4 regions of the Pseudomonas sp. LARHCG127 genome follow, and region 3 is predicted to be linked to each of the others. Evidence: predicted binding sites of a transcription regulator. Region 3 holds the regulator's gene; each other region holds the start of a gene.
The links. Region 3 encodes FliA, which starts transcription of late flagellar genes. Its sites were predicted from a motif close to CTAAAGTTTNNNNNNNNNNNGCCGNTAA; they were not measured.
Positions count from the first base shown of each region.

Region 1: ACIPQ1_RS01880 (methyl-accepting chemotaxis protein) is a predicted target of FliA. The motif match lies at 861-888, and genes of this name have one in related genera.
Region 2: flgM (flagellar biosynthesis anti-sigma factor FlgM) is a predicted target of FliA. The motif match lies at 2,059-2,086, and genes of this name have one in related genera.
Region 4: ACIPQ1_RS06085 (methyl-accepting chemotaxis protein) is a predicted target of FliA. The motif match lies at 3,885-3,912, and genes of this name have one in related genera.

Region 1 covers NZ_JBIXJT010000001.1:408,849-416,586, reverse strand. Annotated here, with positions in the region: gene ACIPQ1_RS01885 (MATE family efflux transporter) at 1-386, opposite strand, end outside; gene ACIPQ1_RS01880 (methyl-accepting chemotaxis protein) at 938-2,155, shown strand; gene ACIPQ1_RS01875 (response regulator) at 2,167-2,535, shown strand; gene ACIPQ1_RS01870 (STAS domain-containing protein) at 2,551-2,835, shown strand; gene ACIPQ1_RS01865 (chemotaxis protein CheA) at 2,872-4,974, shown strand; gene ACIPQ1_RS01860 (methyl-accepting chemotaxis protein) at 5,009-6,667, shown strand; gene ACIPQ1_RS01855 (chemotaxis protein CheW) at 6,707-7,243, shown strand; gene ACIPQ1_RS01850 (CheR family methyltransferase) at 7,240-7,738, shown strand, end outside.
Region 2 covers NZ_JBIXJT010000007.1:276,412-284,149, forward strand. Annotated here, with positions in the region: gene ACIPQ1_RS14640 (MFS transporter) at 1-292, shown strand, start outside; gene ACIPQ1_RS14645 (flagellar brake protein) at 354-1,100, opposite strand; gene ACIPQ1_RS14650 (flagella synthesis protein FlgN) at 1,193-1,660, opposite strand; gene flgM (flagellar biosynthesis anti-sigma factor FlgM) at 1,708-2,022, opposite strand; gene flgA (flagellar basal body P-ring formation chaperone FlgA) at 2,195-2,959, opposite strand; gene ACIPQ1_RS14665 (chemotaxis protein CheV) at 3,038-3,964, shown strand; gene cheR (protein-glutamate O-methyltransferase CheR) at 4,024-4,851, shown strand; gene flgB (flagellar basal body rod protein FlgB) at 5,205-5,612, shown strand; gene flgC (flagellar basal body rod protein FlgC) at 5,616-6,059, shown strand; gene flgD (flagellar hook assembly protein FlgD) at 6,075-6,797, shown strand; gene flgE (flagellar hook protein FlgE) at 6,826-7,738, shown strand, end outside.
Region 3 covers NZ_JBIXJT010000011.1:21,626-29,363, reverse strand. Annotated here, with positions in the region: gene flhA (flagellar biosynthesis protein FlhA) at 1-1,929, shown strand, start outside; gene flhF (flagellar biosynthesis protein FlhF) at 1,941-3,290, shown strand; gene fleN (flagellar synthesis regulator FleN) at 3,406-4,236, shown strand; gene fliA (RNA polymerase sigma factor FliA) at 4,233-4,976, shown strand; gene ACIPQ1_RS19015 (chemotaxis response regulator CheY) at 5,144-5,515, shown strand; gene ACIPQ1_RS19010 (protein phosphatase CheZ) at 5,534-6,319, shown strand; gene ACIPQ1_RS19005 (chemotaxis protein CheA) at 6,348-7,738, shown strand, end outside.
Region 4 covers NZ_JBIXJT010000003.1:51,824-59,561, reverse strand. Annotated here, with positions in the region: gene ACIPQ1_RS06100 (LLM class flavin-dependent oxidoreductase) at 1-97, shown strand, start outside; gene ACIPQ1_RS06095 (acyltransferase family protein) at 477-1,475, shown strand; gene ACIPQ1_RS06090 (TonB-dependent siderophore receptor) at 1,543-3,657, opposite strand; gene ACIPQ1_RS06085 (methyl-accepting chemotaxis protein) at 3,951-5,747, shown strand; gene ACIPQ1_RS06080 (YbdD/YjiX family protein) at 5,991-6,188, opposite strand; gene ACIPQ1_RS06075 (carbon starvation CstA family protein) at 6,204-7,738, opposite strand, start outside.

The DNA of each region.
Region 1 (7,738 bases), on a different contig from region 3:
GAAACGGCGTCCTCCAGCACATCGGCCGGCGTGCCGAGCCCCTGCAACGCCTCCCGCGCAAAGACACTGCCAAGCACCGCCGCCGCCAGGCCGATGATCGCCCCCAGCAATAAGGTCGCCCCGGCAATCGCCTTCACCTTGCCGGTTTCGCCGGCGCCATAGGCCTGCCCGATCAACACCCCGGCCCCCGCGCCCAGGCCGATCACCAACGCGATAAAGAAAAACACGATGGGAAACATGCCCGACACCGCTGCCAACGCCTGGGTCCCCAGCATCTGGCCGATGTAGATGCTGTTGAGCGTGCCGGACATGGACTGCAGGAAGTTGGACAGGACCATGGGAAGCAGGAACAGGAGATAGGTTTTCCAGAGAGGCTGGGTGGGCATGGGAGCTCTGATGGCAGGTTTGAAAATCCGGGTGCCGGTAATTTAGCTCAATCCATACAACTCGTTTCAGAAGATTCGGCGCAGGCTGCTCTTATGGCTCTTATGGCTCTTGTGGCTCTTGTGGCTCTTGTGGCTCTGTGGCTCTTGTGGCTCTGTAGCTCTTGTGGCGAGGGAGCTTGCTCCCGCTGGGCTGCGCAGCGGCCCCGAAACCTGGACACGCCGTGTATCAGGCTGACCTCGCCAGCCGCTTTTGGGACCGCTTCGCGCTCCAGCGGGAGCAAGCTCCCTCGCCACAAAGGCCCCTTAAGCCATCTCCCTCGCCACAAAAGCCCCTCTGCGCGCACTTCCCGCCACGCGGCTTATACCTTCGTCGGGGCCATTCGACATTTCCCAGACTGCGTCTAATCTGAAGGCACAGTGCCACGTACTGGGTAGGCCAATGCCTACCGCAATACCGGAATCGGACAGCCGGTCTTAAAGTCCGAGTAAGGGTCGCAGATAACCAGTTATTCGCAAATAACCTGTTAGCAACACTGTTCAAGGACCGAACCATGACGTCGTATTCTCACGGTCATTCCCTTTCCCAACCACAACCGCGCATCCTCTGGAGTGCCGTGCTGGTGGCCATTGCCGCGAGCGTTGGCGTGCTCGCGCTCAATGGCGCGAGTGCATCGAACATCGGCTTGAGCGTGGCGATCCTGGCCTTGGGCGCCGGGGTTGGCGTGTGGGCTGCACGCTCGCAACGCCAGCAGTTCGACAGCGCCCTCGCCGCCGCCATGGCCGACCACGACCTGCAAGGCAGCGAGCACCAGGCTCATAAAACCCACGCACAATTCAACGAAGTCATTCTCGGTGCCATGCCGATCTGGGCCAAGCAAGTCGAAAGCTCCCGGCAGCAGACCGAAACCGCGATCGTCTCCCTGACCAGCCGCTTCACCGGCATTTCGTCGCGCCTGGAAGACACCGTGCAAGCCTCGCAACTGGCCGCCGGTGAACTGGCCGGCCAGAGCAACGGCGGTGCCGTGCAGGTGCTGGCCCAGAGCGAAGGCGAACTGGTCAAGGTCATCGATTCCCTGAAGGCCACCCAGGCCAGCCGCGACGAAACCCTGGCCCAGGTGCGCAACCTGACGGCTTATACCGGCGAGCTGCGGACCATGGCCGCCGACGTCGCGGCGATTGCCGCGCAGACCAACCTGCTCGCCCTCAACGCCGCCATTGAAGCCGCCCGTGCCGGCGAAGCCGGGCGTGGCTTTGCCGTGGTGGCCGACGCCGTGCGCAGCCTGTCGAGCAAGTCCAGCGAGACCGGCCAGCAGATGTCGGCCAAGGTCGACATCATCAACACCGCCATCACCCAACTGGTCCATGCCGCGTCCAGCGGTGCCGACCAGGACAGCCATTCCGTCAGCGCCTCCGAGCAGAGCATCCAGCAGGTGCTGGAGCGCTTCAAGAGTGTCACTGGCCGGCTGGCCGACTCGGCCGACATGCTGCAACGGGAAAGCTTCGGCATCCGCGATGAACTCACCGAGGTGCTGGTCAGCCTGCAATTCCAGGACCGGGTCAGCCAGATCCTCAGCCACGTGCGCGACAACATCGAGGACCTGCATGTGCACTTGCAGCAGGCCAGTCAGTCGCCCGAACAGGCTGTTTCCATCGACGCCCGCCAATGGCTGGCGCGCATGGAAACCACTTACGCCACCGACGAGCAACGCCGCAATCACCACGGCGACTCGAGCGCGCAACAGACTTCACAGGAAATAACCTTCTTTTAGGAGAGCCGTTCATGGCTAAAAGTGTATTGGTTGTCGACGACTCCGCGAGCGTTCGGCAGGTGGTCGGCATCGCGTTGAAAAGTGCCGGCTATGACGTGATCGAAGCCAGCGATGGCAGGGACGCCCTGGGCAAGCTCAACGGCCAGAAAGTGCACCTGATCATCAGCGACGTGAACATGCCCAACATGGACGGCATCACCTTCGTCAAGGAGGTCAAGAAGCTGGCCAGCTACAAGTTCACCCCGATCATCATGCTCACCACCGAATCCCAGGAATCGAAGAAACAGGAAGGCCAGGCTGCTGGGGCCAAAGCCTGGGTGGTCAAGCCGTTCCAGCCGGCGCAGATGCTGGCGGCGGTCTCCAAGCTGATTCTTCCTTGATGGCCGGAGGCTTAGATGCCGTTGCACTACGAAACAAACGATGACACCGCCCAGGTGCACATCGACGGCGAGCTGACGATCTACACCGCGGCCGACCTGTCTGCGCAATGGTTGCCGCACCTGGGCGCAACACCGCGGATGGCCCTGGATCTGTCGCAGATCACCGAGATGGACGGCGCCGGCCTGCAACTGCTGCTGATGGTACAGCGCGAGGCCTCCAGGGCCGGGACTCAACTGAGCCTGACCGGCCAAAGCAAGGCCGTCACGGAAACACTTGCCCTGTGCAACCTGGTTGCCTAGGACTGCAATACGTCGGACACGACAAAGGATATGAGCGTGAGCATCAATCTCGATCAGGCACAACAGACCTTCATCGTCGAGGCACGGGAACAGTTGCAGGCGATGGAAGAGTCGCTGCTGCACCTGGAAACCGACCCTGGTGACGATGACGCCATTGGCGCGATCTTCCGGGCGGCCCACACGATCAAGGGTTCGGCCGGGCTGTTCGGCCTGGAACCGATCGTCAGTTTCACCCACATCGTCGAAGACGTGCTCGATCGCCTGCGCAACGGCAGCGTCGAGGTGGACGCCGGCCTGATCGCGGTGCTGCTCAAGTCCAGCGATCACATGCTGGAACTGATCAACGTGGCCGCCAACCAGGGCGGAACGCTGCCGCCGCCGGCCCTGCAACGGGAAGTGGAGCTGTGCCAGATCCTGCAGGAGTACCAGGCGCCCTCGCCCGCCGCAGCCCCGACGCCAGCCCCTGAAACCAACACCAGCGAACCCGGAGAAACACGCCTCTGGCACATCTCCCTGCGCTTCGGCCAGGACGTGTTCCGCAACGGCATGGACCCGCTGTCGTTCCTGCGCTACCTGCAAACCCTGGGTGAAATCGTCGACATCGCCACCCTGACCGACGCCCTGCCCGCCGCCGAGGCCTGGGACGCCGAGTCCTGCTACCTGGGCTTCGACATCGCGTTTCGCTCGGCCGCCAGTCACAGCGCGATCAACGAAGTGTTCGACTTCGTCCGGGAAGATTGCGAAATCGACATCGTTGCCATCGATGACGCCGCCGCACCACAGGGAAACACTGGCCTGGTCACGACCTCGCCGGAGCCGCCCGAGGAAAACACCGCGTTGGTCGCCACCGGCGAATTGCTCGGCGACCAGCGCAAGACACCGCGCATGCCCGCCCAGATCGCCACCGACAAACAGCCGGTGACCAGCGACAGCAAAGGCAAGGACGGCACCTACGTGCGGGTCAATGCCGACAAGCTCGACGAGTTGATCAACCTGGTGGGCGAACTGGTCATCGCCAGCGCCGGTGCGAGCCTGCTGGCCCGCACCTGCCACAACGACCCGTTGCAGGAAGCCACCTCGTCCGTCTCCGGGCTGGTGGAAGAAATCCTCGACGGCGCCCTGCGCCTGCGCATGATCCCCATCGGCGAAACCTTCAACCGCTTCCGTCGGGTGGTGCGCGATGTCAGCCAGGAGCTGGGCAAGGACATCGACCTGATCATCAGCGGCGCCGAGACCGAGCTGGACAAGACCGTGGTGGAAAAAATCGGCGACCCGCTGATGCACCTGCTGCGCAACGCCATGGACCACGGCATTGAAACCGCCGAGGCCCGCCTGGCCGCCGGCAAACCGGCCAAGGGGCACCTGCATCTCAATGCGTACCACGACTCCGGCAGCATCGTGCTGGAAATCGCCGACGACGGCACCGGCCTGAACCGCGACCGGATCCTGGAAAAAGCCCAGGAACGTGGCCTGGTACCCCAGGGTGCCAGCCCCACCGACCAGGAAATCTACAACCTGATTTTCGAACCTGGCTTCTCTACCGCCCAGGCCGTGACCAACCTGTCGGGGCGTGGCGTGGGCATGGACGTGGTCAAGCGCAACATCACCCTGCTGCGCGGCACCGTCGACCTCGACAGCCAAACCGGCAAGGGCACCGTGGTGCGCATCCGCCTGCCGCTGACCCTGGCGATCATCAATGGATTCCTGGTGGGTATCGGTCAGTCGACTTATGTCATTCCGCTGGACATGGTCCAGGAATGCATCGAGCTGAGCGAAGACGATGGGCTCGCCAGCCGCGAACAAGGCTACCTCGACCTGCGCGGCGAGGTGCTGCCCCTGGTCTACCTGCGCGATCACTTCAACCATGAAGGCCCGCCCGCGCGTCGGCAGAACGTGGTGGTGGTGCGCTACGCCGAACTCAAGGCCGGGCTGGTGGTGGATGACTTGCTGGGTGAATTCCAGACCGTGATCAAGCCGCTGGGCAAGCTGTTTGGCGCCCTTCGCGGCATCAGTGGCTCGACCATCCTGGGCAGTGGCGCCGTGGCGTTGATTCTCGACGTACCGGCCCTGCTCACCCAGATCGCCCAGGCCGAAAACCGCTTCAACCCGACTCAACTACAACAAGCCAACGCTCGCTGACGCTTTTAGCAACTCCATGGAGAGGTACTTCCCAATGAAATGGTTCTACGACCTTAGAATCGCCACCAAACTGATCACTTCATTTCTTGTGGTGCTGGCGCTGACCGCCGTCATGGGGGTGTTCTCGATTATTCAACTGGGCCAGGTGAACCACACCGCCCTCGACATCCGTGAAAACTGGATGCCGTCCATGCGCGCCGCCTCGGGTATGCGCTTCTATGCGGCGAGCTATCGCCTCAAGGAAAACCGCCACATTGTCGCCGACTCCGAGCAAGAGCGCGTCACCCTCGAGCAAGAGGCCGAGGAAGCCAAGAAGGCCTTCGACACGCGATTGGACACCTACGAAAAACTGCTCTCCAGCGCTGAAGATCGGCAGGTATTCGACACCACCCGCAACGACTGGGCTGCTTATCTGGCGGTCAGCAAAGACCTCCTCGCATTGTCGCGGCAGAACCTGGCCGAGCAGGCCAATGCGATGCTCAAGGGCGAGTCCAAGCGTCGGTTCGACCTGGTGACCGGCGACCTGCAAAAACTGGTCGAGCTCAACGCGGCTGGCGCTGATGTCGCCAGTGCACACGGCACCAAGCTGTATGAAAACGCACGCCTGTCGATCATCGCCGTGCTGGTTGCCGCCCTGCTGGTGGGCCTGGGCCTGGCGCTGTTCATCTCGCGCATCATCTCCCGTCCGTTGAAACAGGCGGCGGTTGTCGCCGAACAATTGGCCGAAGGCAACCTGAACGCAAAAATCGAAGGCGGCTCCAAGGACGAAACCGGCATGGTGCTCAACGCCATGCAGAACATGGTCGGCAAGCTCTCGCACATCATCGGCGAAGTGCGTAACGCCGCGGACAACCTGGCCAGCGCCTCCGAAGAAGTCAGCGCCACCGCGCAGTCGATGAGCCAGGCCACCAGCGAACAGGCGGCCAGCGTCGAGGAAACCAGTGCCTCCATCGAGCAGATGAGCGCCAGCATCAACCAGAACACCGAGAACGCCAAGGTGACTGACGGCATGGCCAGCAAGGCCGCCAAGGAAGCCACCGACGGCGGCGAGTCCGTGCAGCAGACCGTGGTGGCGATGAAGAAAATCGCCCAGCGCATCAGCATCATCGACGACATCGCCTACCAGACCAACCTGTTGGCGCTCAACGCCGCCATCGAAGCCGCCCGTGCCGGCGAACACGGCAAAGGCTTCGCAGTGGTCGCCGCCGAAGTGCGCAAGCTGGCCGAACGCAGCCAGGTGGCTGCCCAGGAAATCGGCGAGCTGTCCTCCAGCAGCGTCGACATGGCGGAAAAGGCCGGGAACCTGCTCAACGAGATGGTCCCCTCCATCAACAAGACTTCGGACCTGGTGCAGGAAATCAGCGCCGCCTCCGAAGAACAGGCTGCCGGCGTGGCGCAGATCAACACCGCCATGACCCAGCTCAACCAGGTGACCCAACAGAACGCCTCCAGCAGCGAAGAACTGGCCGCCACCGCCGAGGAAATGAGCAGCCAGGCCGAACAACTGCAACAGGCCATGAGTTTCTTCACCTTGGACACGCCGCCCAAATCCGCCGTCCAGGTCGCTCGGATCGACAACACCCCCGGCCCGTCCAGCCGCAAACCGGCCCGGACGCCGGCACCGGTCATGCCCAAGGCATTTGCCTACAACATGGCCAGCGCCCCGGACGAATCCGAGTTCACCCGGTTCTGATGGCCCGGTTCCACAGGTTTGCTTAAAGGAGAAAAGGCAATGGGCGCCATCGCGACCACACGTCAAACCGCCCTCGCGGTCGAGGAAGAAGCGCAATACCTGACGTTCATGCTCGGCACGGAGATGTTTGCCATCGGCATCCTGTGCATCAAGGAAATCATCGAGTACGGCAACCTCACCGTGGTGCCGATGATGCCGGCCTTCGTGCGCGGGGTGATCAACCTGCGGGGCGCGGTGGTGCCGGTGGTGGATTTGTCGGCCCGTTTCGGCCGGCCGAATTCGGCGATCAGCCGGCGTTCGTGCGTGGTGATCATCGAAGCGTCCAGCGCTGACGGCCTCGCCCAGGACATCGGCTTGCTGGTGGACACGGTGTCGGCGGTGCTGGAAATCCCGGCCTCGCAGATCGAGCCGCCACCGAGCTTCGGTGCGAAGATCCGTGCCGACTTCATCAGTGGCATGGCCAAGGTCGATGGCAAGTTCGTCATCGTGCTGGAGGTGGACCGCGTACTGTCCATCGACGAAATGTCCCAACTCGCCGAAGCCAGCCCGAACGTGCTGGAAGTGGATGCCCCGTGAACGCCGATACCTGCAAGGAACGCACGCTGAACGCGCAGGCGCTTACCGACCGAGAGTTCGGCCAGTTCCAGTCCTGGCTGTACCAAGCCGCGGGCATCAGCCTGTCCGAGGCCAAGAAAGCCCTGGTGGCCGGGCGTTTGTTCAAGCGCCTCAAGCACTATGGACTGGACAGCTACGGCGAGTATTTCAAGTTGATCATGAACGGCCAGCGCACCGATGAATTGCAGGTGGCGCTGGACCTGCTGACGACCAACGAGACCTACTTTTTCCGCGAGCCCAAGCATTTCGACTTCCTGCGCCAACACGTACTGCCCCACGCCACGCCCGGCAAGACCTTCCGCCTGTGGAGCGCGGCCAGCTCATCGGGGGAAGAACCCTACAGCCTGGCCATGACCCTGGCCGAAGGGCTGGGCACCACGCCTTGGGAAGTCATCGGTTCGGACATCAGCAGCCAGGTGCTGGCCAAGGCGCGCTCGGGGCATTACCCGATGGAAC
Region 2 (7,738 bases), on a different contig from region 3:
GCTGTATGGCTTCTTCGCTTTGTTTGCGTTGGTGCTCGTGTGGCGGATTCGGCCGAAAGCGGTCACCAATCTGCATCAGGTCGATGATGCACCGCTGCACCATGTGGCCATGCCGGACAACATGACCAGCTCGCCCTTGGTGGCGTGCCTTGATCCAAGGGTCGACGAGCAGGTCGTTCAGGAGCAGATGCAGACATCGCCCAATCCGGACGCGGAGCCTGAGCCAGCCGCCGAAGCCGCTGCGGAAACCGAGGAGCCCGAGGGGCCCAGTTTTACCCAGGCCAGGCCTTGAAACAGGCATAAAAAAACGGGCAGTCACCGCAAGGGACTGCCCGTTTTTCATGCCTTGAGGATCAGAGGTCGTCTTTGTCGAAGCGGCGGGCTTCGCGCTGGAGCTGGTAGACGAACCGCTCGACTTGCCGTTGCACCAGGCCGCTGATGTTGTGGAAGCGTACGCCGGCGAACGTAGTGTTGAATCGTTCTTCGAAGTGCAGGTAGCGCAGCTCGACGGGGGCGGTCATGTTGCCAAACGGCAGGGCTGCGACGAAGCGCTCGTACACTTGGCCCAATTGCAGTCGCTCGGTGATATCGCCGTCGAAACGCAACTTGCAACCGGTGGCGGAAATGTCCAGCAGCTTGCCTTCTACGGGGGACTTCATCTTGTCGCCGCCCAGTTCAACGCTCACCAGTTGCGCCAGTTTCAGGGCGGCGCGGAAGGCGTTGCGACGTTGGTGGTAGACCACCTCGTCGGGCAGGGCGCCGCGGTAGCAGCGACCGTCGCTGGATTCATCGATGGTCAGCGGGCCCTTGCCATCCCACGCGATGCGCACGCCGTCATGGAAGCCCTCGACGCGAAACGGCTCGCCGGCCAGTAGGAAGCGCTCGCCGTCCCGGGGAATCATTTCATCCAGGGCGATGGAATTGGTCTCGCGATCGACATTGACCAGATAACTCTGAAAGCGCTGGGTACGTTCATGGAACGTAATGATCAGCGGGTCGTGGCTATCTTGCAGCATCCGCAGGTTGCCGGAGATTTCCAGGGGCGTGGTAAGGACCTTGGGTGGCTGCGGAGCATCATCCGCGTTTGAGGCATTGAACACGGTGGGTCAATCTCCAGGCAAAATACGACTACGAATGGCTAGCATTTTGCCAGCATGTTTCGCGCGTTGATAGAGCGAAGGCATAGTTCGTTTCATGCCTGGCTGAGCGGACGGTGCTTGACCATTCTGGCCGTCGAACCGCTGGCGTCATACAGTGTCGGGATCTCGCCGCCGTTGAGAATGCGCAATTGGTTGGCGGTGGCGGCCTGCTGCATCTGGATCGACTGGCCGTTGCGGGCGTTGGTCGCCTGGCATTGGGCGAGCAGGTCGTTGAGTACCTTGCTCTGGGACAGCAACTGATCGCCGACGGTCGACTGACCGGCCAATTGCTCGAGGCCGTCATGATTGGCGGGCAGGTTGAGGCTGGCGAGGATCTCGCTGCGCTTGCGGCCATGCTGGTCGAGCAAGATGATCAGTGCCTGTTTCTGCGCCAGGATATTTTCCAGCAAAGGCATGTCACGACCGTGCAGGGCCACGGATTCGGCCTGCAATAACTCCAGCAATTGTTGCGCTGGTACGAAGTCGTCGATGATCAGTTGCAATAATTGAGTGTCGTGCATGGCTGGCCTTGGGTCTTAGCGTCCAAAAGCCTGGCGCAGGCGGCGGCCTAGCGCTGGGCTTCGAAGTTGAGCAGTTTGCTGGCTACGCGGTTGCTGTCGACTTTGTAGCTGCCATCGGCGATGGCTGCTTTCAACTCGGCCACGCGGGCGTTGTCGACGACAGGTTGATCGCGCAGCTTGTCAGTGAGCTTCTGCAACTGCTGAGCCTCATTGCTGAGGTGTACCGACTCCCCGTTGCTGACTTCGGCTGGCGTGGACAGCGGCGCGGATTTGTCGGTTTCGACGGTTTCCTTGGTGGCGCTGGTACGCGTAGTGCCTGTCAGCGGTGAAGAGCTGTTTAAACGATTGAAGTCGATGACCATGGTAAAAAACCTCTGGGTATTTGGACGCTTGCCATGTTTTCGGCCATTCCCAAAAAAACTTTAGGCTCATTTATTCAATGAACGTGCGCACGTCTGCGCTTGCCTTTGCATAAGGCACAGTCTAGGGAACACCGGGATCAAGCGCCAGCTTTCTACCTCCTTTACCAGGTCATTACATCGCCACTTCCACTTGGCCTGGGGCCATCACCTGCGCCTTGATGACGCGCTGGGAGTTAAGGTTTTTTACTCGTATCTGTTCACGCATGCCGCCATTGGACAGGGCCTCGCCGGGCATCCGCACGGCCAGGGAACCGCTGCGGGCGGTGATGACCACCTGGTCGCCCTTGCGGACCACCTCGGCCTGCTCCAGGTGCACCAGGGTCACGACCTGGTCGGCGACCATTGGTCGGACAAGTTTCTGCCCGATGGCCTGATCGACCGAGGTCAGGAAACCCTGGGTGATCTGGCTGATGTCGCGTTCGCGCAACATGACGTCCTGGGGTTCGACGATCCCGGCCCGCTTGAGCGGACGGGTGGTGGTGACAATTTCCCGGAACAGGCGCACTTGAGCGGGCACGAACACCGTCCAGGGCGCGGCGCTGTCGCAACGGACCTTCACCGTGACGCGCCCCAGGGGCCGGGCCGGGCTCTCCAGGGAAGCAGTCAATTCCTTGTCACACATGGGCATGCGCAGGCGCGGGTCGAGTTGGTTGACTTCGATTTCGTAACGACCTTCGGTTTGACTGGTTGCCAGATAGTCTTCTACGGTGAATTCAAGAAAGCCCTGAGTGACGCCGATAAGGAGATCAGGCAAGGTAACCGGAACCGCCGCAAGGGCAGGACTGCCCGAGGTGAACAGGCAGGCAGCCAACAGTGCACCGAGCCAGTGGCGGCAGTGAGTGGTCAGGCGTCGAGAAAATGTCGTTTGTGCGTTCATGCCGGTTCAATAGCAAGCCCCGTGCCGTTTAGTGATGAATGCGCGTCGGACACATTAGCGTTAGGTAGGAGTCAGGGCATGGCGGGAGTAATGGATTCGGTAAACCAGCGCACTCAGCTGGTCGGTCAGAATCGCCTGGAGCTGTTGTTGTTCCGTCTCGACGGCCAACAAATGTATGGGATCAACGTATTCAAGGTCCGCGAGGTGCTGCAATGCCCCAAGCTGACCCTGATGCCCAAGTCCAGCCCCGTCGTGTGCGGTGTGGCCAATATCCGGGGTGCGACCATCCCGATTCTCGACCTGGCGATGGCGACCGGTTCCGGTCGGCTGCTGGACCAGAGCAATCCGTTTGTGATCATCACCGAGTACAACACCAAGACCCAGGGTTTCCTGGTGCGCTCGGTGGAACGCATCGTCAACATGAACTGGGAAGAGATCCATCCGCCGCCCAAGGGCACCGGTCGCGATCACTACCTGACGGCGGTGACGCGGGTCGATAACCAGTTGGTGGAAATCATCGACGTGGAGAAAATCCTCGCCGAAGTGGCACCCACGCCGGAAGCGATCTCCGCGGGCGTGGTGGACGCCGAGACCCAGCACAAGGCGATTTCGCTGCGGGTGCTGACCGTCGACGATTCTTCGGTGGCCCGCAAGCAGGTCACTCGTTGCCTGCAAACGGTCGGCGTCGATGTGGTGGCGTTGAACGACGGGCGACAGGCGCTGGATTACCTGCGCAAGCTGGTCGATGAGGGCAAGAAGCCCGAGGAAGAGTTCCTGATGATGATCTCCGACATCGAGATGCCGGAGATGGACGGGTACACCCTGACCTCGGAAATCCGCAGCGACCCGCGTATGCAAAAGCTGCACATCATCTTGCATACTTCGTTGTCCGGTGTTTTCAACCAGGCGATGGTCAAGAAGGTCGGTGCCGACGATTTCCTGGCGAAATTCCGCCCCGATGACCTGGCTTCCCGGGTCGTCGATCGGATCAAGGCAGCAGAATAAAGTAGAGGTCGGGCGCGTTGTGCGTCCGGCAAGTCAACACGAATGAAAGAGGCGGTATCTTGTCTACGGGTAATTTGGATTTCGAACAGTTCCGGGTCTTCCTGGAAAAAGCCTGTGGCATCCTGCTTGGTGAAAACAAGCAGTACCTGGTGTCGAGCCGTCTCAATAAATTGATGGAGCAACAGGGCCTCAAGTCATTGGGCGAGCTGGTGCAGCGTATCCAGACCCAACCGCGCAGCGGCTTGCGCGAGATGGTGGTGGACGCGATGACCACCAACGAAACCCTGTGGTTTCGTGACACCTATCCATTCGAGGTACTGAAGAACAAAGTGCTGCCGGCGGCCATCAAGGCCAGCCCGGGCCAGCGCCTGCGGATCTGGTCGGCGGCCTGTTCGTCGGGGCAGGAGCCCTATTCGTTGTCGATGTCCATCGATGAGTTCGAGCGGACCAACCTGGGCCAGTTGAAAGGTGGCGTGCAGATCGTTGCCACCGACCTGTCCGGCACCATGCTCAATAACTGCAAGACCGGCGAGTACGACAGCCTGGCCATCGGCCGTGGCCTGTCGCCGGACCGCCTGCAACGCTACTTCGACCCGAAAGGGCCGGGCAAGTGGGTGGTCAAGGCGCCGATCAAGAGCCGGGTCGAGTTCCGTTCGTTCAACCTGCTGGACAGCTACGCCAGCCTGGGCAAGTTCGACATCGTGTTCTGCCGCAACGTGTTGATCTACTTCTCCGCCGAAGTGAAGAAAGACATCCTGCTGCGTATCCATAGCACGCTCAAGCCGGGTGGCTACCTGTTCCTTGGCGCCTCCGAGGCGTTGAACGGTTTGCCGGATCATTACCAGATGGTCCAGTGCAGCCCGGGGATCATCTACCAGGCGAAGTGATTGGCTTGGTTTCAGAAAAAACGGGAGTCCCATGGGGCTCCCTTTTTTTTGCCCGCTGTTTTTCATTCACCCGCGTCCCCTGTGGAAGCGAGCTTGCTCGCGATAGCGGTATTGCAGACGACATCAATCTTGACTGACACACCGCCATCGCGAGCAAGCTCGCTCCCACATTTGCTCCCCATTGCCTGGCGAAAGCGGCAGAAAAGCGGCAGCCAGCGGAAGCCGATTGCCGCTTTTCTGGCATTGCCGCTTTGCCGATCCCCGCAAAGCCCCGGTTTACGGGGCTTCTGAAAGTGGCACGACGCTTGCTAAAGCCATCGTACGTACATTCTGGTCACCCAAAGGTTTCCGACATGAGCATCAGCTTCGATAAAGCGCTCGGTATCCACGAACAGGCCCTGAGCTTCCGCGCCCAACGTGCCGAAGTCCTGGCCAACAACATTGCCAACGCCGATACCCCGAACTACAAGGCGCGTGACCTGGACTTCTCCAAGGTGCTCGCCGAGCAGAACGAGAAGACCAAGAACGGCCACTTCGCCTTGAACATGACCAACAACCGTCATATCGAAGCCGAAGGCGTGGGCAGCGGCGACGAATCGCTGATGTATCGCACGCCGATGCAGCCGTCGATCGACCAGAACACCGTGGACGCTCAACTGGAACAGTCCAACTACGCGGAAAACTCCGTGAACTTCCAGGCCAGCTTCACCCTGCTCAACAGCAAGTTCAAAGGGCTGGTATCGGCCCTGCGCGGAGAATAAGCCATGTCGATCGCTAGCGTATTCAACATTGCCGGCAGTGCCATGAGTGCCCAGACCACTCGCCTGAACACCGTCGCCAGTAACATCGCCAACGCCGAGACCGTTTCGTCGAGCATCGACCAGACCTACCGCGCCCGCCACCCGGTATTCGCCACCATGTTCCAGGGCGGCCAGTCCGGCGGCAGCGACTCGCTGTTCCAGGACCAGGACGCGGCGGGGCAGGGCGTGCAAGTGCTTGGCGTGGTCGAAGACCAGAGCAACCTCGAAGCACGTTATGAGCCAAACCATCCGGCCGCGGACGCCAAGGGTTACGTCTACTACCCGAACGTCAACGTCGTCGAAGAAATGGCCGACATGATTTCCGCCAGTCGTTCGTTCCAGACCAACGCCGAAATGATGAACACCGCCAAAGCCATGATGCAGAAGGTCCTGACCCTCGGTCAGTGATAAGGGGCGAGTCACATGAGCGTTACCAACACTACCAGCGGTTTGAGCCTCAACGAGATTCTGGCCAACTCCTCGGTCAAGACCAACACCACGACCGATGGCCTGGGCGCAGCGACCACCGCTGCCACCGGCAAGAAGGAATTGGGCAAGGATGCGTTCCTGCAACTGCTCGTGACCCAGCTGAAAAACCAGAACCCGCTGGAGCCACAGGATAACGGCGAGTTCGTTGCCCAGTTGGCGCAATTCAGCAGCCTGGAAGGCATCACCACGCTCAACGATACCGTGAGCGGCATCGCCGGCAACTACAACTCGTCCCAGGCGCTGCAGGCTTCGTCCCTGGTCGGTCGCTCGGTGATCGCGCCCGGTGACAAGGCCGTGGTCGACACCTCCAAGAGCCTCAACGGCACGGTGGTGGTACCAGCATCGGTGTCCTCCGTCGCCGTCAAGATCGTGGACAAGGACGGCAAGACCGTTCGCACCATCGACCTGGGCAGTCAGAACGCCGGCAATTCCGCCTTCATCTGGGATGGCAAGAACGATGCGGGCACGGTCGTTGAATCGGGCACTTACACCTTCGCGGCCTCGACCACCATCGATGGCAAGGCCACGTCGCTGATCACCAACCTGCCGGCCACGGTCAGCAGCGTGACGATCAGCCAGACGGGCGGTGAGCTGATGCTCAACCTGGCCGGGCTGGGCAGCATTGCCCTGTCCAAAGTACAAACTATTGGTATGTAGAGCCGACTAACCGGCAAAAGGAGTCAACATGTCTTTCAACATCGGCCTTAGCGGTCTCTATGCAGCCAACAAACAGCTGGACGTGACCGGCAACAACATCGCCAACGTGGCGACCACCGGTTTCAAATCGTCCCGCGCGGAATTCGAAGACGTCTACTCGGCCACCAAGCTGGGTTCGGGCAGCAAGACCGTCGGCAACGGCGTGCGCCTGGCCAACGTTTCCCAGCAGTTCGGCCAGGGTGACGTGAACAACACCGGCAACGTGCTGGACATGGGCATCCAGGGCCAGGGCTTCTTTGTCCTGAGCAACGACGGTTCCCTGAGCTACACCCGTGCCGGTACGTTCAAGACCGACAAGGAAGGCTTCATCACCAACAGCGATGGCACCTCGCGCCTGCAGGGCTATGGCGTGGATGCCAACGGCAAGATCCAGAACGGCATCCTGACCGACCTGCGCATCGACACCTCGAACCTGCCGCCAACCGCCACCAGCCTGGTATCGTCGACCATCAACCTGAACTCGACAGCGACGCCGATCACTGCCGCGTTCAATCCGGCCGACACCGCTACCTTCACCAAGCAGTTCACCACCCCGATCTACGACACCCAGGGTAACCAGCACTCGATGGACCAGTACATGGTCAAGACGGCTGGCAACACTTGGAATGTCTACACCTTGATCGACGGCCGTAACCTCAACGGCACCGCACCGACCACGACTGGTGCGACCGCGCCTGTTCCTTCGACCATGAACTTCGATTCGAGCGGCAGATTGACCACGGTCACCACTCCGCCAGCGACCGTCAACAGCGATCTGGTATTGACCGGCTGGGTTCCGGGCACCGTGACCAACGGGACATGGACCGCCAACGGCGCTTCCAGCGCACCGACCATTACGATTTCCATGGGCAACACCACCCAGTTCAACGCCGACACTGCCC
Region 3 (7,738 bases):
CCGCTGGATTTCGCGGTGTTCCCGACCATCCTGCTGGTGGCCACGCTGTTGCGCCTGGCGCTGAACGTGGCGTCCACCCGGGTGGTGATGATTCATGGCCAAGAAGGCCACGCCGCCGCCGGTAAGGTGATCCAGGCCTTTGGCGAAGTGGTGATCGGCGGTAACTACGTGGTCGGTATCGTGGTCTTCGCCATCCTGATGATCATCAACTTCGTCGTGGTGACCAAGGGCGCCGGGCGGATTTCCGAGGTAAGCGCGCGTTTCACCCTCGATGCGATGCCCGGCAAACAGATGGCGATCGACGCCGACCTCAACGCCGGCCTGATCGACCAGAGCCAGGCCAAGCTGCGCCGCCTGGAAGTGGCCCAGGAAGCCGAGTTCTACGGCTCCATGGACGGTGCCAGTAAATTCGTGCGCGGTGACGCCATCGCCGGCCTGTTGATTCTGTTCATCAACCTGATCGGCGGCATGGCCGTCGGCATCTTCCAGCATGGCATGACCTTCGGCGATGCCGGCAAGGTATACGCCTTGTTGACCATCGGTGACGGTTTGGTGGCGCAATTGCCATCACTGCTGTTATCCACAGCCGCCGCGATCATGGTGACCCGCGCTTCGGGCTCCGAGGACATGGGCAAGCAGATCAACCGGCAGATGTTCGCCTCGCCCAAGGCCCTGGCTGTTGCCGCCGGCCTGATGGCGGTGATGGGCCTGGTGCCTGGCATGCCGCATTTTTCCTTCCTGAGCATGGCGGCCCTGGCAGCTGGCGGTGCCTACCTGTTCTGGAAGAAGCAGAACGTGCAGAAAGTCCAGGCCCTGCAAGAGGTCAAGCGCCAGCAGGAACTGCTGCCGTCGCCGGCCCGCGCCATGGAAACCAAGGAACTGGGCTGGGATGACGTGACGCCCATCGACATGATCGGCCTGGAAGTCGGTTATCGCCTGATTCCTTTGGTCGACCGCAACCAGGGTGGTCAGTTGCTGGCGCGGATCAAGGGGGTGCGCAAGAAGCTCTCCCAGGACCTGGGCTTCTTGATGCCCACTGTGCACATCCGCGACAACCTCGACCTGGCGCCGAGCGCCTATCGTCTGACACTGATGGGCGTGATCCTGGCCGAAGCCGAGATCTACCCCGACCGCGAGCTGGCGATCAACCCTGGCCAGGTCTACGGCAGCCTCAACGGCATCACCGCCAAGGATCCGGCTTTTGGCCTGGAGGCGGTGTGGATCGAAATCAGTCAGCGGGCCCAGGCCCAGTCCCTCGGCTACACCGTGGTGGACGCCAGTACCGTGGTGGCGACCCACTTGAACCAGATTCTGTACAAGCACTCCAGCGAGTTGATTGGCCACGAAGAAGTCCAGCAACTCCTGCAAGTACTGGCCAAAGGCTCGCCGAAGCTGGCTGAAGAGTTGGTGCCGGGCGTGGTTTCGTTGTCGCAGTTGCTCAAGGTGCTGCAAGCGTTGTTGGCCGAACAAGTGCCCGTGCGCGACATACGCAGTATTGCCGAAGCCATCGCCAACAACGCGTCCAAGAGTCAAGATACCGCCGCCTTGGTGGCCGCGGTTCGGGTCGGCGTATCCCGTGCAATCGTCCAAAGCATTGTAGGCACTGAGTCTGAGCTGCCTGTTATCACCTTGGAGCCAAGGTTGGAACAGATATTGCTCAATAGTCTGCAGAAGGCAGGACAAGGCTCGGAAGAGGGTGTTCTGCTGGAGCCAAGCATGGCCGAGAAGCTGCAGCGTTCGCTGATCGAGGCAGCCCAGCGGCAAGAGATGCAAGGCCAACCGGTGATCCTGCTGGTGGCCGGTCCGATTCGCGCGATGCTCTCGCGATTCGGACGCCTCGCGGTCCCGGGGCTGCATGTGCTGGCGTACCAGGAAATACCGGACAACAAGCAAGTGACCATCGTTGCGACAGTAGGGCCCAACGGCTGAGGTAGTGGTTTATGCAAGTGAAGCGTTTTTTCGCCGCAGACATGCGTCAGGCCATGAAACTGGTTCGTGACGAGCTGGGCGCTGAAGCAGCCATCATTGGCAACCGTCGTATCGCCGGCGGTGTCGAGCTGACGGCGGCCCTGGATTACAAATTGTCGGCGCTGGCGCCACGGGTTCCGAACATGGAACTTGAAGATGAGCTGCGCAAGACTCAATCGCGCATCGCCAGCGCCCAGGCCGAACTGAGCCTGCGCAGCAGCGAAGGCGAAGGTGCGCCGGGCATCAATCGTCAATTGTTCGCCGGTCAACCGCTGACCGCCGGCCTGCCGTTGACCGCCGCCGAACCGCTGATGGAACAGGTCCAGGCCGAACCGCGTCGTCCAGAGCCGGCACCTGCCGCGCCAGCCCGTGGGCTTGACCCGCGCGCCCTGGACTCGATGCGCTTCGAACTCAACAGCCTGCGCGAGCTGATGGAAGTCCAGCTCGGCTCCCTGGCCTGGAACCAGCTGCAAGGCAGCCGTCCGGCCCAGGCCAACCTGTGGCGTCGCCTGCAACGCATCGGCCTGTCCGGCCCGTTGTCCCGCGACCTGCTGGCGCTGATCAATGGTATCGAAGAGCCGCGCCAAGCCTGGCGCATGTTGCTGGCGCACCTGGCACGCATGATTGCCACGCCGGAAGTCGAGCCGCTGGAAGAGGGCGGGGTCATTGCCATGGTCGGTCCTGCCGGCATGGGCAAGACCACCACCCTGGCCAAGCTCGCCGCCCGTTATGTACTCAAGTACGGCGCCCAGAGCATCGCCCTGGTAAGCATGGACAGTTTCCGTATCGGTGCCCAGGAACAACTCAAGACCCTGGGCCGCATCCTCAATGTGTCGGTGACCCATGTGGATCCGGGCCAATCCCTGGCCCAGGCGCTGGAGCCGCTGCTGCGCAAACGCGTCGTGCTGATCGATACCGCCGGCCTGCAAGCCAGCGATCCGGCCCTGCGCATGCAGCTCGAAAGCCTGGCCGGACGCGGTATCAAGTCAAAAAATTATCTCGTGTTGGCAACCACCAGCCAAAAACAGGTTCTAACCGCCGCATATCACAGCTACAAACGCTGCGGGCTGGCCGGCTGCATCCTGACTAAGCTGGACGAAACGGCAAGCCTGGGCGAGGTGTTGAGCCTGGCGATCGGTCATGAACTGCCGGTGGCCTACCTGACCGATGGGCCGCGGATCCCGGATGATTTGCATCTGCCGCGCCGTCATCAATTGGTCAGTCGTGCCGTAAGTGTGCAAATGCAGGAAGAACCCAGCGAGGAAGCCATGGCTGACATGTTCGCTGACATCTACCACAGCCCGACCAAGCAGGTCGGCTGAGGTAATCATGAATATTTTTTGTACCTACATCGATGGTCTGCCATGCATTGTTCCGTATGCGAACGCGCAGCCAGTAATGTGGCCTCCGTCTAAGAAGACAAGGTAAAGAACGAACATGGGCAGCATGCATCCCGTACAGGTGATCGCGGTGACCGGCGGCAAAGGTGGCGTCGGGAAGACTAACGTGTCAGTGAACTTGTCCCTGGCTCTGGCAGAGCTTGGCCGACGGGTCATGCTGCTGGACGCCGACCTGGGCCTGGCGAACGTCGACGTGTTGTTGGGGCTTACCCCCAAACGCACCCTGGCGGACGTGATCGAAGGCCGTTGCGAACTGCGCGACGTGCTGTTGCAGGGGCCGGGCGGGATTCGCATCGTGCCGGCTGCCTCCGGCACCCAGAGCATGGTTCACCTGACCCCGGCGCAGCACGCGGGCCTGATCCAGGCGTTCAGCGACATCGGCGACAACCTCGATGTGCTGGTGATCGACACCGCGGCCGGCATCGGCGACTCGGTCGTCAGTTTCGTGCGCGCCGCCCAGGAAGTGCTGCTGGTGGTCTGCGACGAACCGACGTCCATCACCGACGCCTATGCCCTGATCAAACTGCTTAACCGCGACTATGGCATGAACCGCTTCCGCGTCCTGGCCAACATGGCCCAGAGCCCGCAGGAAGGACGCAACCTGTTCGCCAAATTGACGAAGGTCACCGATCGCTTCCTGGACGTCGCCCTACAATACGTCGGTGCAGTGCCTTACGACGAAAGCGTGCGCAAGGCCGTCCAGAAGCAACGTGCCGTTTATGAAGCCTTTCCACGTTCCAAATGCGCGCTGGCGTTCAAGGCGATCGCCCAGAAGGTCGATACCTGGCCACTGCCGGCCAACCCCCGCGGGCATCTGGAGTTTTTCGTCGAGCGTCTTGTGCAACAAACAGCAGGGCCCGTGTTATGACAGCCAGCGGTTACAACCATCTCTACAAAAAATCGGCACGGGACGCCCAATACGAATTGATCGAGCGTTATGCGCCACTGGTCAAGCGTATCGCCTATCACTTGCTGGCGCGGTTGCCAGCCAGTGTCCAGGTCGAGGACTTGATCCAGGCCGGCATGATCGGCCTGCTTGAAGTGTCGAACAAATACGACGCCAGCAAGGGCGCCAGTTTCGAGACCTATGCCGGTATTCGCATTCGCGGGGCGATGCTCGATGAAGTCCGCAAGGGCGATTGGGCGCCGCGTTCGGTGCACCGCAATACCCGCATGGTCAGTGACGCGATTCGGGCAATCGAAGCTAAAACTGGGCGTGACGCTAAAGATCACGAGGTTGCGGCCGAACTCCAGTTGAGTCTCGATGATTATTACGGGATTTTGAACGATACCTTGGGCAGTCGCCTGTTCAGCTTCGACGACCTCTTGCAGGACGGCGAGCACGAAGGGCTGCATGAGGATAACGCGAGTGCTCACATGGAGCCGTCACGTGACCTGGAAGATGAACGTTTCCAGAGCGCGCTGGCGGATGCGATTGCCAATTTGCCGGAACGTGAGCGACTGGTCTTGGCGCTGTACTACGACGAAGAGCTGAACCTCAAGGAAATCGGTGAGGTCCTGGGGGTCAGCGAATCTCGGGTCAGCCAGTTACACAGCCAGTGCGCGGCCCGCTTGCGGGGCCGTTTGGGGGAGTGGCGAGCGCGCTGACAGGCAGTGTGGGGACACTGCGAGCGGGACTGGCATGGCGTTGCCGGGTCAGTTTCCATCCGTTGTGCTCCAGACCGTTGTCGAGTGTTGTGCCGGAATTGATTGAAATGGCGCGTCCAGGTGCTGGGCGCGTTTAAGACTGCTTGGAGGTCGAATTGGACAAGAACATGAAAATCCTCATCGTTGATGACTTCTCAACGATGCGGCGGATCATAAAAAACCTGTTGCGTGACCTTGGGTTCACCAACACGGTCGAGGCGGATGATGGCGTCACAGCCATTCCGGTCCTCAACAGCGGGAGCATCGACTTTCTGGTGACTGACTGGAACATGCCCGGCATGACCGGTATCGACTTGCTGCGCCATGTGCGCGCCGACGAAAAACTCAAGCACCTCCCGGTGCTGATGGTGACTGCCGAAGCCAAGCGCGAGCAGATCATCGAAGCGGCCCAGGCCGGTGTAAACGGCTATGTGGTCAAGCCCTTCACGGCCCAGGCGTTGAAAGAGAAGATCGAAAAAATCTTCGAACGCATCGGTTAACGGCGCCACGGGGGAGCTATGGACAACGAATCTTCAATGGGCGATTTCGAATCGACCCTGAAAAAACATGCCCGCGAACTGGTCGACAGCCTTGAAAAAGGTCGCTTTGGCGATGCGGTTCAAATGATCCATGAGCTCAACCAGACCCGTGACCGTGGTCTGTATCAGGAAGTGGGCAAGCTCACGCGTGAACTGCACAGCGCGATTGTCAATTTCCAGATCGACCCGCACATGCCGCAGGCCGAGGAAGTCTCGCAGATCACCGACGCCACCGAGCGCCTGGGCTATGTGGTCAAGCTGACCGAGGCGGCGGCCAACCGCACCATGGACCTGGTGGAAAGCGCTACGCCGCTGGTCAATGGCCTGAGTGAAGAGGCCCAGGCCTTGAGCACCGACTGGGGCCGGTTCATGCGTCGCGAAGTCGGTGCTGAAGAATTTCGGGAGCTGGCCCGTCGGGTCGACGGTTTCCTGACGCGCAGCAGCAGCGAAAACCGCGCCGTGGCCAGCAACCTCAACGACATTCTGCTGGCCCAGGACTATCAAGACCTGACCGGCCAGGTGATCAAGCGTGTGACCCAACTGGTCACCGAAGTGGAAAGCAACCTGCTCAAACTGGTGCTGATGGCTAGCCAGGTCGACCGCTTTGCAGGCATCGAACACGACCGTGAAGCGATGCTTGCCGAAAAAGATCCACAAAAACATCTCTCTCAGGGTGAAGGTCCGCAAATTCATGCCGATAAAAGAGAAGACGTTATGTCCGGTCAGGACGATGTGGACGATTTGCTGTCCAGCCTTGGATTTTGATTTAGCCCTATTTTAGGAGCAGCCATTAATGAGCTTCGGCGCCGATGAAGAGATCCTTCAGGATTTCCTGGTTGAGGCCGGCGAGATTCTAGAGCAACTGTCCGAACAGCTGGTCGAGCTGGAAAGCCGACCTGATGATGCGGATCTGCTCAATGCAATTTTTCGCGGTTTCCACACTGTAAAAGGAGGCGCCGGCTTCCTCCAGCTCAACGAGCTGGTGGAGTGCTGTCACATTGCCGAGAACGTGTTCGACATCCTGCGCAAGGGTGAGCGTCGCGTTGATTCGGAATTGATGGACGTGGTGCTCGAAGCGCTGGATGCGGTCAACAGCATGTTCAGCGAAGTGCGTGAGCGCTCGCCGATTACCCCAGCCACCCCCGAGCTGCTCGCCGCGCTGGCACGCCTGGCCGAGCCGCAATCGGCTGACGAAGCCGCGCCGGTTGCCGAGGCGGTGGTTGAAGAACCGGTCGCCGAGGAATCGGGCGACATCACCGATAACGAATTTGAACAGTTGCTGGACTCCCTGAGTGCCGTCAAGGCCCAGGCCGAAGCGCCGGCCGCTCAGGTTGCGCCGGCTGCACCGGCCAGCAATGGGGCTGGCAGCGACGAAATCACCGATGCCGAGTTCGAGTCGCTGCTCGACCAGCTTCACGGCAAGGGCCAGTTCGCGCCAGATGCCGTTGTCCCGCCAGCAGCCCCGGCCGCCCCGAAAGCGGCGGGCGACAGCTCGGACATCACCGACGACGAATTCGAAGCCTTGCTCGACCAGTTGCATGGCAAGGGCACCTTTGCCGTTGACGCCCTGGATTCGGCCATCGCTTCCGCGCCGACGCCAGCCAAGCCGGCTGCCGCCGCGGCTGGCAGCGACCTGATCAGCGATCATGAATTCGAATCGCTGCTCGACGAACTGCACGGCAAAGGCAAGTTCACAGAAGTCGGGAAGGCCACGGCTGCCCCTGCTGCCGGCACCACCGCCACTGCTGCGCCAGCGGCCAAGGCCGCGCCTAAACCCGCCGCCAAGGCACCTGAGCCCAAGGCCGAGCCCGCCAATCCTGCCGCCGCCCCGGCGCCTGCCCGTGCTGCGCCGGCTGCGCCGCCAGCGGAAAAACCGGCCAGCGAAGCCGAGACCACCGTTCGGGTCGATACCGCGCGCCTGGACGAGATCATGAACATGGTCGGCGAGCTGGTGCTGGTGCGTAACCGCCTGGTGCGCCTGGGCCTCAACAGCCAGGACGAAGCCATGTCCAAGGCCGTGTCGAACCTTGACGTGGTCACGGCGGACCTGCAAACCGCGGTCATGAAGACGCGGATGCAGCCGATCAAGAAAGTTTTCGGGCGCTTCCCGCGCCTGGTTCGCGACCTGGCTCGCCAGCTCAAGAAAGAAATCAACCTGGAACTGGTGGGTGAAGAGACCGACCT
Region 4 (7,738 bases), on a different contig from region 3:
TGAGTTCAGCTTCTGGTGCGACAACAGCCTGCCCCATGCCGAGAAGAAAAAATCCCTGGAACTGTTCATCCAGCAGGTGGTGCCGGCGTTTCGGTGATCAGTTGCATCGCTATCGCGAGCAGGCTCGCTCCCACAGGGGTCGCGGTGTATTGCAACATTTGTGTACGCCACGATCCCTGTGGGAGCCGGGCTGACCGCGAAGGCGGTGGCCCATTCAGCATCTCTGTGACAGTTACACCGCTTTCGCGAGCAAGCTCGCTCCCACAGAGGGCCTGCGGGGTATGCATTATTTGTGTACGCCGCCGGTCCCTGTGGGAGCGAGCTTGCTTGCGATGGCCATCCCACTGACACATATGTGTCAAATGTGACAATTGACCCCACTGCCCCGCCATCCCCCCGCAAACCACTATAAACGGCTCGCAAAGCCACCTAACGTACCGCTCAAACGGATCGACTCTGATTAAGGATGATGCACGTTGGGGGCTTATCGGTTGCTGTTGGCCATGTTGGTGGCCGTTTCGCACATGGGCGTGACTTTTCTTGGATTGAACCCCGGCGTCGTTGCCGTGGTGTCCTTCCTGATCATCAGCGGCTTCGTGATGACCTCGCTGATCGAGAAGACCTACAACACCCCGGGCCAGATCGGCCTGTTCTATATCGATCGACTGTTGCGGCTGTACCCGCAGTTCCTGGTGTACTTCGTCCTGTCCTGCGTCGTGATCCATTTTCTCCTGCCAGGCACACCCCAGGCCGCTGCCCTGACCCTCGAAAACATCGCCACCAGCCTGCCGATCCTGCCGCTGGGCTTCTACATGTTCGGCATCACCGTACCCGAGATCCTGCCACCGGCCTGGTCCCTGGGACTGGAAATGGGTTTTTACCTGCTGATCCCGTTCCTGATTCTCTACAAGACGCGGGGTATTGCCTTTGCGCTGTCCGTGACGGTGTTCATGGTCGCCTCGCTGGGCTACCTCGACACCGACATCTACGGCTACCGCCTGCTGCCAGGTGTGCTGTTCATTTTCCTCTGTGGCAGCTACCTGTATCGGGCCCAGGCCAAGGGGCTGTGGATCGTGTCCGTCACGCTGCTGGTTGCCGCGTTGATGTTCCTGGCCATCGTCGCGGGGATCATTCCCCGTCGGCCTTTCAATGCCGAGGTGACCCTGGGCATCGCCCTGGGCCTGCCGGCGGTGTTCTTGCTTAGCAGGCTGAAGCGTCACCGGCTGGATGAGTTCCTGGGCAATATCAGCTACGGCGTGTTCCTCAATCACTTTGTGGTGATGTATGTGTTGCGGGCGTTCTGGCCGGTGGCGTACAGCGACCTGATCGTCACGACGGTGCTGGTGTTGTCATTCGCCTTGAGTGGTATTTCGTATTACGGCGTTGAGCGACCGGCGCTGAAGCTTCGTCATGCTCTCAGGGCGGGCGTTAAGTACGATGCCACCCAAACTCCCGTCGGCAGCACGGCGGCTTAGCTGCTGACACCCATAAAAAATGCCCGGGACACAGGTCCCGGGCATTTTTTGTTTCAGCACGGCGGAATCAGAACGTCACACTGGCGCTCAGCCTGGCAGTACGCGGCTCGCCGACATTGACCTGCACCGGGCTGCCGGTGGAGGACGGGTAGTATTGCTTGTCGAACAGGTTGTCGACGTTCAGTTGCAATGACGTCTTGTGCCCGAACACTGGCGACTCCCAGCGTAGGAAGGCGTCGGCGACGGTGTAGCTGCTGAGCCATAAATCGTTGGCTTTATTGGCCGCACGTTCGCCGACGTAGCGAGCGCCGGCGCCGGCGTGCCAGGCACCGAATTCGGCAGGCACGTTCAGGTGGTGGCTCAGGTACAGGCTGGCGGTGTGTTTGGGCGCATCGGGGAGGCGATGGCCCTCGTCCTTGGGATCATCCAGTATTTCGGTGTGGGTGTAGGCATAGGTGCCGATCAAATCCCAACGGTCGGCCAGGCGACCAGTGATGTCCAGCTCCAGACCTTGGGAGCCAACTTTACCGGCGGCTTCAGATACGTCGTCAACGGTGGTGACAACGTTCTTTTTAATGATGTCGAACAACGCGAGGTTGATATTCAAGCCTGGCAGCGGATCGTACTTGGCGCCAATTTCGTAGCTACGGCCCTCCTCTGGTTGGAAGGTACGACGATCCTTGTCGACTACATCATTAGGCTTGAACGACCGGCTGTAGTTGCCGTACAGCGAAAGGGTATCGCTGGCTTTATAGACCAGCCCCAGGAACGGAACGAAGGCGTCGCCATTGTCATCACGATTGACATCGTAATCACCGCCTAAGCCTTGATCGCTGTACTGATCGTAGTGTTGATAGCGACCACCCAATACCAGAATCCAGCGGTCATCCAGATGCCAGTTGTCTTTCAGATACACCGAGCTGGAATTCAGCTGGTTTCGCAGGTCACTGTCAGTAGAGCTGACAAGGCTTGGCTCTGGCAGGTTGCCATAGACCGGCGACGTGACATCGAAACCAGGCTGGACTTTTCCACGGTAGGTCTTACCCCGGAACTGATCGGATACCTGGTTATCAATGCCAACCAAAAGGTCGTGGCGCTGGCCGAACAGTTCCTGCTTGCCCATGAAATCCCAGCTGGCGTAGCGGGTTTCATCATCGTAATGAGCGCCATTGGCCCTTCGGCTCAACAGGTTTCCAGTCAAAGTGACGGGCTGCGCAATCGAAAGACTATACCGGTCATTGTTCCACCCATAGGTCACCCGGGTTTTCCACGCCTCACTCAACTCATATTCAAACCGCGCCGTCGCCGTTTCGCGAATACCGACACTCTTGGCCCAAGGCTCGTCCAGGCGTTTGTCATAGTCGATGTCCACCGGGTGCCCGTTCTTGAACACCGTCCCCCGATCAAACGGATTGGAATATTCGTTGTACTCATAACTCAGGTTCAACGAAGCCCGCTCACCCGTCCAAGCCAGTGACGGCGCCACCAGGGTGCTCTCGTTGACGCCGTAGTTGCGCCAGTAATCCTCATGCCCGCGCTCGGCGATCAGGCGATAGGCCAACCCGGTGTCACCCAACGGCCCAGTGGTATCCAGGGCCATGGTGCCGCCGCCTTCGCTGTAGGCCGAACCGCTCAGCGTGGTGCTTTGGGTGTATTCCGGCTTCTTGCTGATGACGTTGATCAGACCGCCGGGCTCCAGTGCGCCGTACAACATCGAGGCCGGGCCCTTGAGCACTTCGACGCGGTCGGTGGTGGCGCTGAAGTTATGGCCCAGGTTCGAACGCACGCCGTCGCGCAGGATCGAGCCGTCGTCGTTGGTGCCAAAACCACGCTTGACCAGCGAGTCCCGCGAGCCGCCCAAGGTGTTGCCCTGGCTGACGCCACTGACGAACTTCATCGCATCAGCCAGAGAGCGCACTTGATAGTCCGCCAGGGTCTGCTGGGTTACCACGTTGATCGATTGCGCCTCTTCCTTGATCGGTACATCGCTCTTGCTCGCCGTGCTGGCTTGCGACGTCGTATATCCCTCGTCCTGAGTGACACGACTGCCCTGGATGGCCGTGGCCGGCAGTTCGACAGCGTCCTGCGCCCATAGCGGGCTGGCAATGAAGCAGCAGGACAAGGTTGGCAACACACACTGGATGAGGACGTTGCGATTTGCGAGGGGGGTGGAACGATTCAAGACGCGCACTCATGGAAGGGACGTTAATGAGAGCAAATATACTTTGAGAATCATTCCCAGTAAATCTTTTGTATCAAATGATGATCGTTCCAAAACCTTTGTGGGAGCGAGCTTGCTCGCGATAGCGGTAAGTCTGTTGCATTGATGTTGGATGTGCCGGCGCCATCGCGAGCGAGCTTGCTCCCACAGGATTTCGCGCCAGAGTGATATCAAATTGCCCTGCCGCCCTAAAGCTTTGGCGCTCGCGGTCGAATGTATTCCATTAAGAGATTTTTTTGCCCAGGAGCAGCGGCATGCAGACGTTAAAGGCCTTGTACGAGTCTATCGAGATGCAGTTTTTCGATACCCTCACCAAAAAGCTGTCGAGCCTTTTCCTGTTGGTGCTGGTCAGTGGCTTGCTTTATTGGGTCGCCCTCAGCGCCCGCGCCGAGATCATGCTGTTGTTGCGTAACGCGCAGTTGGACGGCACGCTGCTAGGGCAGATCGAGGGCCGGCTCGACAGCCTCACCCATGCCTTGCTCTTCGGCGCTGTCCTGACCCTGGGCATGATCAGCTTCATGGTCTGGTATTTCCGCCACCTCATCGTGCGCCCCGTCACCACCATGACCAAGGCCCTGGAAGAGATCGCCAACGGCGAAGGCGACCTGTCCAAGGACTTGCCGCTGGTGACCCACGACGAGATCCGCACACTCGCTGCCACCTGCAACCGCTTCCTGGCCAAGCAGCGGGAGATCATCAGCAATGTCCAGGCGCTGACCGTGCACATTGCTGTCGAGTCGGCCCGTTCGCTGAAGAACATCAGCGACTCCAGCGACAGTGCCACCCACCAGGCGCGCTTCGCCAAGGAAGTGATGGACCAGAGCAACACCGCCGTGGGCCGCATCGAAGAAGTGTCGCGCCAGACCCAGGGCATCTCCAGCACCACGGCGCAGAACCTGAGCATGGCCCGCGATTCCTACGCCGAGCTGTTGGAAGTGACTGGCAACATCAGCGAAATCTCCAGCAGTCTTGGTGAGTTCGCCACCCTGGTGAGCGCCTTGAACCAGCGTTCGTCGAGCATCAAGTCGATTGTCGGGTTGATCCAGCAGATCTCAGCCCAGACCAACCTGCTGGCGCTCAATGCCGCCATCGAAGCCGCCCGGGCCGGCGAAAGCGGCCGTGGCTTCGCGGTGGTGGCCGATGAAGTGCGGACCCTGGCACAAAACGTCAGCCGGGCCACCGACGATATCTCGCGCAACATCGACGCCATGCTCGACGAGGTCAGTTCGACCCATGAGCAGACCACGCAGATCAGCCACAGCGCCCGGGAAACCCAGAAAGTGGTGGAGCGCGCCTCCGGCCATTTCGAAAGCATGATCGTCGACTTCGAATCCACCAACGGCAAGCTGGCTGACATCGCGACCCACATCCAGCAGTTCGCCGACAGCAACACCGGGATCAATGACCGGGTCACCCAGATTCACGCCGATAGCCAACTGATCGACCAGCGCATGCAGCATTCGGCCACGGCCACTCGCGACCTGTCCGGCGTGGCCGAGAAGGTCCAGGCGCTGCTGGGTCGTTTCGTCCTTGGGCACGGCAAGCTGGATGCCGCCATCACCCGCGCCAGCGAGTGCCGCGATACGCTGCAAGTACGCCTGGAAGCGCTGCAACGGGAAGGCCTGAACCTGTTCGATCAGAATTACCAGCTGGTGCCCGGCACCGATCCCAAGCAGTACATGACCAGCTACACCGAACGCTTTGCCCAGGTCTGCCAGGAAGAATGCGACAAGCTCACCCGCAGCACGCCGGGTGGCAAGGTGTCGTTCATGGTCGACAGCAAGGGCTATTGCCCGGTGAATAACAGTTGGGTCTCCAAGCCGCCGACCGGCGACCGGGCGGTGGATTTGCCGGTGTGCCGCAACAAGCGCATCTTCAACGACCCGATCGGCCTGCGCGCGGCGGGCAACGTCCAGCGCTTCCTGCTGCAGACCTACCTGCGCGATACCGGGGAAATCATGACCGAGATCGACGTACCGTTCTTTTTCGGCGGCCGTCATTGGGGCAACTTGCGGGTGGGCTTCGATGCAGCGGTGTTGTTGGCGGACTGATATCACCGGAATCAAGCCAGACAACCGCCCCGTGGCGAGGGATCTGTGGTGTGAGCAAATCCTGGGACCCACCCCACAAGGGATCTGTGGTGTAGGCAAATCCTGAGGACCAACCCAAAACAACTGTGGGAGCGAGCTTGCTCGCGATAGCGGTGTGTCAGCCACATCAATGGCGACTGACCTGACGCCTTCGCGAGCAAGCTCGCTCCCACAGGGTTGCATCATCCACTGGCAGTCAGCGGTTCAACAGCACTTGGGCCCACCCTTGCCACCGTAACGGGCCTCCTGGCGTTCCCGGAAGAACGCCTCATAGTCCATCATCGGCTTGTCCGGGTGCTTGGTTTGCATGTGCTCGACGTAGTTGTCGTAGTCGGGCATGCCGACCATCAGGCGGGCGGCCTGACCGAGGTATTTACCCAAGCGACTCAAGTCATTGAACATCGTTGCAATCCTCTATCAAGCGTCCGGCAGGGCCTGGAAGGGTGCTTCCTTGTCCGTGCGTTCCTTCGTGCCCCAGGCGGCGATGCCAACCTTGAGCGCGTAGAACAGGATGCTGAAGACCACGAACAGGAACAACACCGTCAGCGTTGCGTTGGTGTAGGCGTTGAACACCACGTGCTGCATCTGCTCGATGCTCTTGGCCGGGGCCAGGATCTGGCCGGCGGCCAGGGCGTCGTTGTATTTGCGCGCCAGGGCCAGGAAGCCGATCGCCGGGTTGGCGTCGAACAGCTTGATCAGGCCCGCGGTGGTGGTGCAGATCAGCAGCCAGCTCGCCGGCAGCAGCGTGACCCAGACATAGCGCTGGCGCTTCATCTTGATCAGGACCACGGTGGCGAGCATCAGGGCGATACCGGCCAGCATCTGGTTGGAGATGCCGAACAGCGGCCACAAGGTGTTGATGCCGCCCAGCGGATCGATCACGCCCTGGTACAGCAAGTAACCCCACAGCGCCACGCAGCCGGCGGTGGCGATCAGGTTGGCAGTCCAGGATTCGGTGCGCTTGAGGGCCGGCACGAACGAGCCGAGCAGGTCCTGCAGCATGAACCGCCCGGCACGGGTGCCGGCGTCCACCGCGGTGAGGATGAACAGCGCTTCGAACAGGATCGCGAAGTGGTACCAGAACGCCATGGTGTTCTCACCCGGCAGCACCGAGTGCAGGATCTGCGCGATCCCCACCGCCAGGGTCGGCGCACCGCCGGCACGGGCCAGGATGGTGGTCTCGCCGATGTCCTTGGCCACCGCTTGCAGCGCGTCGGGGGTGATTGCAAAGCCCCAACTGCTGACAGTCTGGGCCACGGCCACCACATCAGTACCGACGATCGCCGCCGGGCTGTTCATGGCGAAGTACACGCCCGGTTCGATCACCGAAGCGGCCACCATGGCCATGATCGCCACGAAGGACTCCATCAGCATGCCGCCGTAACCGATGTAGCGGGCGTTGGTTTCGTTATCCAGCAGCTTGGGCGTGGTGCCCGAGGAGATCAGCGCGTGGAAGCCCGAGACCGCGCCGCAGGCGATGGTGATGAACAGGAACGGGAACAGACCGCCCTTCCACACCGGCCCGGTGCCGTCGGTGAACTGGGTCAGTGCCGGCATTTTCAGCTCGGGCATGGTGACCAGGATGCCGATCGCCAGGGCGACGATGGTGCCGATCTTGAGGAACGTGGACAGGTAGTCCCGTGGCGCCAGGATCAGCCACACCGGCAGCACCGCCGCGACAAAACCGTAGCCGATCAGCATCCAGGTGATCTGGATCCCGGTGAAGGTGAAGGCCTTGGCCCAGACCGGGTCGGCGGCAATCTGCCCGCCCAGCCAGATCGAACCCAGCAGCAACAGCACGCCGATGATCGAGATCTCGCCGATGCGGCCCGGGCGGATGTAGCGCATGTAGATGCCCATGAACATCGCGATCGGGATGGTCGCCATCACCGTGAAAATGCCCCACGGGCTCTCGGCCAGGGCCTTGACCACGATCAGCGCCAGCACCGCGA